DNA from 3 places in the Bacillus sp. VA15 genome. Region 3 is predicted to be linked to each of the others. Evidence: riboswitches for the same ligand, from Rfam matches in the RefSeq annotation. Region 3 holds a riboswitch; each other region holds the start of a gene.
The links. Region 3 has a riboswitch for S-adenosylmethionine ahead of mtnK (S-methyl-5-thioribose kinase). Riboswitches for the same ligand answer to the same signal wherever they lie in the genome.
Positions count from the first base shown of each region.

Region 1: another riboswitch for S-adenosylmethionine. It lies ahead of metN (methionine ABC transporter ATP-binding protein MetN); the one in region 3 lies ahead of mtnK (S-methyl-5-thioribose kinase).
Region 2: another riboswitch for S-adenosylmethionine. It lies ahead of metI (cystathionine gamma-synthase/O-acetylhomoserine thiolyase); the one in region 3 lies ahead of mtnK (S-methyl-5-thioribose kinase).

Region 1 is NZ_JBVQPQ010000006.1:192,707-195,984, reverse strand. Features, by position in the region: gene AC0DBE_RS16200 (toprim domain-containing protein) at 1-75, shown strand, start outside; gene AC0DBE_RS16195 (thioredoxin family protein) at 77-397, shown strand; gene AC0DBE_RS16190 (SCP2 sterol-binding domain-containing protein) at 505-849, shown strand; SAM riboswitch class I at 964-1,070, shown strand; gene metN (methionine ABC transporter ATP-binding protein MetN) at 1,176-2,201, shown strand; gene metP (methionine ABC transporter permease MetP) at 2,194-2,862, shown strand; gene metQ (methionine ABC transporter substrate-binding lipoprotein MetQ) at 2,876-3,278, shown strand, end outside.
Region 2 is NZ_JBVQPQ010000002.1:761,456-764,733, reverse strand. Features, by position in the region: gene AC0DBE_RS08905 (hypothetical protein) at 1-63, shown strand, start outside; gene AC0DBE_RS08900 (GNAT family N-acetyltransferase) at 137-559, opposite strand; gene AC0DBE_RS08895 (YjcG family protein) at 564-1,079, opposite strand; gene AC0DBE_RS08890 (esterase family protein) at 1,116-1,838, opposite strand; SAM riboswitch class I at 2,006-2,129, shown strand; gene metI (cystathionine gamma-synthase/O-acetylhomoserine thiolyase) at 2,198-3,278, shown strand, end outside.
Region 3 is NZ_JBVQPQ010000002.1:583,504-586,781, reverse strand. Features, by position in the region: gene mtnA (S-methyl-5-thioribose-1-phosphate isomerase) at 1-945, opposite strand, end outside; gene mtnK (S-methyl-5-thioribose kinase) at 953-2,146, opposite strand; SAM riboswitch class I at 2,256-2,410, opposite strand; gene AC0DBE_RS07870 (carbon-nitrogen family hydrolase) at 2,494-3,273, opposite strand.

The DNA of each region.
Region 1 (3,278 bases), on a different contig from region 3:
GTCGCCTCTGTATTGCTGCGTGCGAATTTGAATGTCCATACTATTTTTCTTGAAAGAAAATCCCGAGGTGTATAGCATGAAAGAACTCCAAGAATATGAGCTTGAGCACATTGAAGATGATGTGTATCTCCTTTATTTATATACTCCGTTTTGCGGCACCTGCCAGCTTGCAAGCAAAATGCTGACAGTGGTGAAAGAAATGCTGCCTGATGTCGCCTTCTATAAAAACAATGTCAATTACTCTCCGACATTCGCAAAAGCATATCAAATTGAAAGCGTCCCTTGTTTTCTGCTGTTTAAAGGCGGAAAAGTGGTCGAAAGAGGATATGCGTTTCACTCTGTTTCTTATTTATATGAGCTGATCAAACAAAAATCATCTTCCGCATCCCATTTATGACATATTTCTCTGCACAATCCAATGAAATTGTCGTTCGTTTTATAAAGGGGTTCTTGCGCCAGAAAGAGAAATGTGTATGTATGACCAACAAATAGGAGGTTGTACATATGGAGAAAGCGGAAGTTTTAGAAGATGAGTATCAGCATCTGTTTTTAAAACCCCTTTTGAACGCTTCGACATTGCTCATTACCTTCCAAGGAGAAACAGAAGCCTTAACCGTCTCAATAAACGAACAGGGAGAAATGAAAAAAATTTCTTCGCCCCAAACGTCCAACCTGACCTTTTACGGAAACCAAACAGAAATTATTGACTTATTGCACGGAGACATTTCCCTTCAGCACCTTATTCAGAGCGGAAGCCTCAAAGTAAAGGGGTCATTCAGGGCCCTGTTAAAACTAGAAGCCATACTCTGGCTGACGAACGGATTTTTTCAGAGGATTTTAAAGAATTAAAAAATAGGTAATTATTATAATAGTAAAAGTTGACATCATTTATTTTATTGACATTTAATCATTCGCCATGCTATTCTACATTAAGAATTTCCGGACGAAAAAGACTATATATTTCTCTTATCAAGAGAGGTGGAGGGAAGTGCCCTATGAAGCCCGGCAACCATCAACGCTGTTGAAATGGTGCCAATTCACACGAAGCGTTCAGCTTTGAAAGATGAGAGAAAGGCATTTTATATAAGCCTTTCTGCTCAAGTGTGCAGAAAGGCTTTTCTTTTGCAGAAAAACCCGGAAGATTTCTTAGAATAGTGTTAAGGCAGGTGATTGCTTTGATCAATCTTCAAGATGTTTCAAAAGTTTATAAGTCGAAACACGGAGATGTCAATGCTGTCCAAAATGTCTCGCTTTCCATTAAAAAAGGTGAGATTTTTGGAATTATAGGATATAGCGGAGCTGGTAAAAGTTCCTTAATCCGTCTGCTGAACGGCCTTGAGAAACCAACCTCAGGAACCGTGGAAGTGGCGGGAACCAAGATTAATGAAGTGAACGGACGCGCTTTAAGAAATGCACGCCATGAAATCAGCATGATTTTCCAGCATTTCAATTTGCTTTGGTCGCGGACCGTTAGAGACAATATCATGTTTCCTTTAGAAATTGCCGGGGTGAAAAAGAGCGAACGGATCAAGCGCGCCGATGAACTGATTAAACTGGTAGGTTTAGAAGGAAAAGAAAAATCTTATCCGTCTCAGCTGAGCGGCGGGCAAAAGCAGCGTGTCGGAATCGCCAGAGCGCTTGCAAACAATCCGAAGGTTCTCCTTTGCGATGAAGCGACATCAGCATTAGATCCGCAAACGACAGATTCAATTTTGGATCTATTGTCCGATATTAATGAAAGACTCGGTTTGACGATTGTGCTGATCACACACGAAATGCATGTCATCCGCAAAATCTGTAACAGAGTCGCTGTCATGGAAAACGGAAAGGTTGTGGAAGAAGGCGAAGTTCTCGATGTCTTCAAAAATCCGAAGGAAGACATGACAAAACGATTTGTTCAGCAGGTGACAGAGCCGGAAGAAACGAAAGAAACGCTACAGCACCTTCTTGATGAAACAGCATCAGGAAAAATGGTTCAGCTCACATTTGTCGGTGATTCTGCTGAACAGCCTCTGATTACAGAGATGATCAGAAACTTCAATGTCAGCGTCAATATTCTGCAAGGGAAAATCTCTCAGACGAAGGATGGAGCTTACGGTTCACTGTTCATCCATATTGATGGAGACGAGGAAGAAGTGCAAAACGTGATCCGGTTCATTAATGACAAACAGGTGAAAGCAGAGGTGATCACGAATGTTTGAAAAATACTTTCCGAACGTTGATTTAACTGAGTTGTGGAACGCGACATATGAAACACTTTATATGACGCTGATCTCTTTATTGTTTGCTTTTGTCATCGGGGTGATCCTCGGCTTGCTGCTTTTCCTGACAAGCAAAGGGAGCCTTTGGCAAAATAAAGCGGTCAACTCTGTGATTGCGGCCATTGTCAACATATTCAGATCGATTCCATTCCTTATTTTAATTATTTTACTGTTAGGGTTTACGAAGTTCTTAGTCGGCACGATCTTAGGGCCTAACGCCGCATTGCCGGCGCTGGTGATCGGTTCGGCACCGTTTTACGCGCGCCTTGCTGAAATCGCATTGCGCGAGGTTGATAAAGGTGTGATTGAAGCCGCTAAATCAATGGGCGCTAAAACGTCTACGATTATTTTCAAAGTGCTGCTTCCGGAATCTATGCCGGCTCTTATTTCTGGGATCACGGTTACGGCCATCGCTTTGATTGGCTCAACGGCAATTGCCGGAGCCATCGGTTCAGGCGGCCTTGGAAACCTTGCGTACGTAGAAGGATATCAGTCTAATAATGCTGATGTTACCTTCGTTGCTACTGTGTTTATTTTAATCATCGTCTTTATTATTCAAATCATCGGTGATGTAATAACAAATATTATAGACAAACGATAAGGGAGGATTTACATTGAAAAAGCTATTTTTGGGTGCATTACTGCTTGTGTTTGCAGGGGTTATGGCTGCCTGCGGTTCAAATAACGGCGCTGAATCCGGCAAGAAAGAAATTGTGGTTGCAGCGACAAAAACACCGCATGCGGAAATTTTAAAAGAAGCTGAACCATTGTTGAAAGAAAAAGGCTACACGCTGAAAGTGAAAGTGCTTAGTGATTACAAGATGTACAACAAAGCTTTAGCTGATAAAGAAGTGGATGCGAACTACTTCCAGCACATTCCTTACCTTGAGCAAGAAATGAAAGAAAACACAGATTACAAACTTGTGAATGCCGGAGCTGTTCACTTAGAGCCATTCGGTATTTACTCTAAAAAATACAAATCACTGAAAGACCTTCCAAACGGTGCGACAATTATCC
Region 2 (3,278 bases), 180 kb from region 3:
CGCTCTCTTTATAAGAGATTGCGAGAAAAAGGAATGGGCACTTATATTAATCGATATGTATAAAAAACCGTTCACATCAAGAGAACGGTTTTTTATGTGCGGAAAAAATCCGGATCTCAATAGACCCGGATGCTGTTTAGTCTTTAATCATTTGTAAGTGGGGAATGCCGGCATCGAGAAATTTTTTTTCAGAAAGCACGCGATACCCGTGTTTCTTGTAAAACGGCACAGCCTGCGTTTGCGCGTTTAAAATGAAACCGGAAGCGCCGCCGTCTGCCGCCGCTTTTTCGAGTGCCTTCATAATGATGCCGCCGACACCGGAGGAGCGGTGGCTTTTCAATACGCAAATCCGCTCTAACTTGCCGTAGCCGTCCTTCATACGCCATCTTCCGGCGCCGACAGGCTTTCCGCCGTCATACACGACGATATGCTCCGACTCATTTTCAAGTTCGTCAATTTCTTCTTCAGCAGGTACGTTTTGTTCTTTGACAAAGACTTCTTTTCTTACATAAAATGCATCTTTCATTTGTTCTTCATTTTTTGCGATAACTGCTTCCAAACGATTATTCTCCTCCGCCTAGCAAGAAGGTTTCATATACTGTCCACGATCCGTTTTCTAGCTGGTAAAGCAAGTGGAAACGATCAACGATTTCTTCATGCGACACTTCCTGCATTTTTAATTGTCCCAGCACATCTGAATGCTCATCGTCGGAAAGATTTTGGCCGACCGTCACATGCGGAACGAAATTATATTCCTGTTCACCAGCCAACACACCGGTGTATAATTTTTCATTGAGTGTTTTTAATTCTTCCGTCGGCTCTGCTTTGATGTAAATGACATTATTGACAGGCGCAAATGAGCTGTATTTTGTCATTTTGAGAACGATCGGATGGGACTCCTTTGCGATGTTTCTCAGATGTGATACAAGCTGATCCGCTTTCTCCTCTTTACATTCAAACGATGCTCTCAGCGTCAAATGGGGCGGGATCAGGGAATAGCTCGGATCATAGCGCTTTCTGTAAGAGTTCGCAAGGTCTTGGAGTTTTTTTGATGGAAATAAAACGATTCCGTATTTCATATTATGTCCCTCCTGGAAATAAAGTATGATAGAATATCAAAGCATTTTTTTCAGCGCCGGCGTGATGAGCGGCTGCCAGTATGTCCATTTGTGATCTCCGTCAAATGATTCAAAATAATAATCGGAAAGCTTCTCCTCCAGCAGCTGTTTCAGCTCCTGATTCGGTTCTGTAAAGTCCAGAATGTTTCCGTCTGTCGTGTGGACGTCAGTTTCTTTTGTTCCGATTTGGTGATAAATAGAGAGGTGTTTGATATCGTCTGACTGTTTCACAGCTCCCAATACATGTTTGTCAACATAGGGAGACTGCATGATGATGTTTCCGAACATATTCGGATAATCAAGCGCTGTCATAAGAGAAACGGTCGCTCCGAGAGAATCACCGATCAGCGTCCGACCGTAGCCGACTTGATAGGTTGGATACTCGTCATCCGCAAACGGAACGAGCTCATGGGCGATGAACCGTTTATACGCCGAAAATTTTGAGCCTTCCGGATGATAGGTTTTTCTGCGCTCTTTTACATCCTTATAAGGAACACCGATAATAATGCTCCGGTCTATTTCTCGCTTGGACAGCAATTCTTCGACCTGTCTGCCGATTCTCCCCAGCCTGAAATAATCGTGGCCGTCCTGCGCGATAATGACATGGTATTTATAAAGCGGGGAGTAGTTGGACGGCAGATAAACGAGCAATGTCATTTCCTCGTTAAGCTCTTTTGAAAAGAATTTCTTTTCTTGCACTGTGCCGTTTTTCGGTGCCATAATGCATTCCTCCAGGACATCACTAGACTTTCTTGCTGTTTTCCATTATTGTACCATGAATTATTAGAAATTTCTCTCTTTAAACTGTTCGGAACTCGAAGAAAAAAGTGTTGAAATAAACTGCAAATTGCGCTAATATAAAACAATCAGAAAATTGAAATCGATATTTCTTATCGTGAGAGGTGGAGGGACTGGCCCTTAGAAACCTCAGCAACCGGCTTGTTTTGCATTATGTGCAAAACGCCAAGGTGCTAAATCCAGCAAGCGTTTTTTATGCTTGGAAGATAAGAAGAAGCGTTAAACCCCTTCTTCTTATGAGGAAGGGGTTTTTTATTTTGAAAAGGGAAGGTGTCAGCTATATGTCACAGCACGTTGAAACGAAATTAGCCCAAATTGGAAACCGAAGCGACGAAGTAACGGGAACAGTGAGTCCTCCTATTTATTTATCAACAGCATACCGCCACAGAGGAATCGGAGAATCTACCGGATTTGATTATGTCCGCACAAAAAATCCGACACGCCAGCTTGTTGAGGACGCGATCGCCAGCTTAGAAAACGGAGCGAGAGGGCTTGCCTTCAGTTCGGGAATGGCTGCCATCCAAACGATTATGGCGCTGTTTAAAAGCGGAGATGAACTGATCGTTTCATCGGACCTATATGGCGGCACATATCGTCTGTTTGAAAACGAATGGAAAAAATATGGATTGACCTTTCATTACGATGATTTCAGCGATGAGGACTGTTTACGCTCTAAGATTACGCCGAATACAAAAGCGGTGTTTGTGGAAACACCGACAAATCCGCTCATGCAGGAGGCGGACATTGAAAAGATCGCCCGGATCACAAAAGAGTACGGTCTTCTGCTGATCGTTGATAATACATTTTATACACCGGTCTTGCAAAGGCCGCTTGAGCTGGGAGCCGACATTGTGATTCACAGTGCAACCAAGTATTTAGGCGGGCATAACGACCTGCTTGCGGGACTTGTCGTTGTAAAGGATGAGCAGCTTGGTGAGGAAATGTTTCAACACCAAAATGCGATCGGCGCCGTCCTGCCTCCGTTTGATTCGTGGCTTCTGATGAGAGGAATGAAGACGCTGAGCCTCAGAATGCGCCAGCATCAGGCAAACGCGCAGGAGCTTGCGGCGTTTTTAGAAGAGCAGGAAGAAATTTCTGATGTACTATATCCCGGAAAAGGCGGCATGCTGTCCTTCCGTCTGCAGAAAGAAGAGTGGGTCAATCCATTTTTAAAAGCGCTGAAGACCATTTGTTTTGCAGAAAGCCTCGGCGGGGTGGAGAGCTTTATTACATACCCTGCCACACAGACGCACATGGATATTCCTGAAGAAATCCGCATCGCAAACGGAGTCTGCAATCGCTTGCTGCGTTTTTCAGTCGGAATTGAACATGCGGAAGATTTAAAAGAAGACTTAAAACAGG
Region 3 (3,278 bases):
GGGATTAAAGACAGGCACATCGGATGGAGCGGTCCGGACTCCGGAAATCTGTCTTACTTCCTCAGGATCCCGTTCCTCTATCGGGATATCAGCGCCGCATTTCACTTTTGGATCAAATGTAGATAAAGGTGCGGCGACAAAAAACGGTATATCAAAGGCGTTTGCTAAAATCGCGAGACCGTATGTTCCGATTTTATTTGCCGTATCACCGTTCTTTGCAATTCGATCGGCTCCGACGATGACAGCGGAAATTTGTTTTTCCTTCATCGTATGGGCGGCCATGCTGTCTGTGATCAGAGTGACATCAATGCCTCCCTGCATCAGCTCCCACGCAGTCAGGCGTGAACCTTGAAGGACAGGCCTTGTTTCACAGGCATAAATATGCAGTCCCAAATCCTTTTGTTTGGCCAAGTAAAATGGAGCGAGCGCCGTTCCATAGCGGCTTGTCGCGATAGAGCCGGCATTGCAGATCGTCATAATCCGGTCGCCTTTTTTGAAAAGCTGCAAGGCGTTTTGGCCGATCATCCGGCACGTCTCCTCATCCTCGACCTGAATCTGAATCGCTTCATGGACAAGGTTTGTTTTTGCTTCATTTACGGAAATGGCGTTTTCGATTGAACGACTCAGTCTCTCAAGCGCCCAAGATAAATTAATGGCGGTAGGCCGTGAGCTGTTTAAATATTGTTTGATATCTTCCAGTCTGCGGCGGAATTCGGTGACATCATCTGTTTCAATGTCTTTTGCAGCAAGCGCAAGTCCGAAGGCAGCCGTAATGCCGATGGCCGGGGCGCCTCTTACTTTGAGCGTGACGATGGCGTCAAATACATCCTCTTTCGTCGTCAGCTCCAAATATTCTGTCACGTCAGGAAGCTTTTGCTGATTTAAAATGGTAATGGCTGTTTCCTTCCATTCAACAGAACGGGGAACAGCAAATGAATGGGTCATGAATGGATCATTCCTTTACAAGTAACTGAAATAATTCAATAACATCCGTTATCGTTTTGAATTCCGAGCGTTTTTCGATAAAGGCTGTGCCTGTTTCGAGCGCCAGCCGTTTTCTGCCGATTCGTTTATCAAACGGCACGATTGTATCCAGATCAGCCACATGGGCAAGGCCGATCGCGCGGCGGATCAGCTCGCAGCCCGCAAACCCAATCGCCTCTTCAAAAATATGACTGAGCGTATCAGTAAGGTACCCGTCGATTTTGGCGTAAACCTCCAGACTGTCCTTTTCCCACGCTTCAGTGAATGTCTTTTGAAATGTTTCCCAGACCTGTTTGACATGGTGATATAACGGCTCTCTGTCAGCCCCGTCACGGCCGAGTGCGTTCAAAAATAAGTTGGCAATAAATTGGCCTACATCAAAGCCGATCGGTCCGTAAAAAGCAAATTCAGGATCAATCACCTTTGTTTCATGTTCGCTGGCAAAAATGCTTCCTGTGTGCAGATCACCATGAATCAGCGTTTCTGCCGATGTTAAAAACGACTTTTTCAGCTTAGCGGCTTCGATTTTGACGTTGTCATTATTCCAAAGCTTCTCGACAAAAGGACGAAGCTCTTCTTCAAAATCATTTGTGTCATGGTCAAAGAAAGGGTCTGTAAAGACAAGTCTTTCCGTAATGTCGCACAGCTCCGGATTTGTAAACTGTTTAACAAGCTGTTTTTTTACCTTGGGTTCAAGCGCGTAATCTGATGAATAGAAAAGGGTCTTTCCTAAAAATTCACCGATGTGCTGTGACAGATGCGGATAATGTTCACCCTCAATGAGTCCTTTTCTTACGATTTTCAGGTGAGAGAGATCCTCCATGACGGTAACCGCCATTTCTGTATCAGAATAAAACACTCTTGGAACGAGATGAGGGACATGCTCGCCCTGTCGGATGAGAGCGCTGCTTTCGATTCTTGCGCGATCGATTGTCAGCGGCCAGCTTTCTCCGACGACTTTTGCATAAGGAACCGCCTGTTTAATGATCAAAGCTCTATCATGTTCTTGATCATAAATATGAAAAACGTAATTTAAGTTGCCGTCGCCGATCTCCTGGCATGTCAGCGTGCTTTTGCTTGGAAATAAGCCAAGCTTCACCGCCAACGCCACAGCGGAGCTTTCATTTAACGTTTCGTATAAAGGTGTTTTTGTGACTGCCATTGTCATAACCTCCAATTATGTAATCTCTTGATATGTTTGCAGCTGTATGGTATGGCCGTAAAAAAGCCTCCTTCTCAGAGAGAAGGAGGCTTAACATGTATGTCCGCCTCTCTTATCTCTCAGATCAGATCTGATGGAATTAGCACCGTGCCTTAGAGACGAGCGTCTCGGCGCGAAAAAGATGCGCCCCATTTCGCAATGGAATTACGGTCGGTTGCTGTTGGGGTCAAAAGGCCAAATCCCTCGCCCAACTCTCGATAAGAGAATATATTCACTTGTTAAACAATTCTAATTTATCAGTTGATGAACATAGTAACAGGTGTTTTATCAAGTTGTCAATATATTTTTTAATATAAATCTTTTCTGATATCATCGAAAACAGGAATGCTCTCTCGTACCTTAACGCTTTCCTTAAGGTCGATTTCAGCTCGGACAATGCCTTCTTCCCGGCCGCCTTCAGCAAGTACACGCCCCCATGGATCAATAATCAGGCTATGCCCGGCAAATTCATTATCTGGATTTGAACCGGTACAATTGCAGGCAGCGACAAAGCATTGATTTTCAATGGCTCGGGCAATAAGCAGACTTTTCCAATGATCAAGGCGGGGAAGAGGCCATTCCGCAGAAATAAACAGTACGTTGGCACCTTTTATCGTATGTTTTCTGATCCACTCCGGAAAACGGATATCGTAACAGATCAGTCCTGAGCTTTTGACGCCATCAAGCTCAAAGTATCCGTCTTCGGAACCGGCTGATAAATACACATGCTCATCCATCAGCTGAAAAAGATGGGCTTTTCGATACTCTTTAATGATTTGTCCTTCCTTATCCGCGATGTACATTGTATTATAAACATCAGAATCATTTCTGACTGCGACCGATCCGGCGACAATATGAACGCCATGTTTTTTTGCTGTTTTCTTCAGCCAGCTCTGAGCAGAATGCCCGTCTTCATCAGCGAGCTTATCAAGGTTGGCCAAGTCATATCCAGTTGTCCATAATTCAGGAAGAACAAGAACATCAGCATGTTTGCTTTCTTTTTCAATCAAAAATTCAGCCTTTTTTATATTTTCCGAAGGTTTACCGTATGAAATATCAAATTGAAGACAAGATATCGTCCATTTCATCTTTT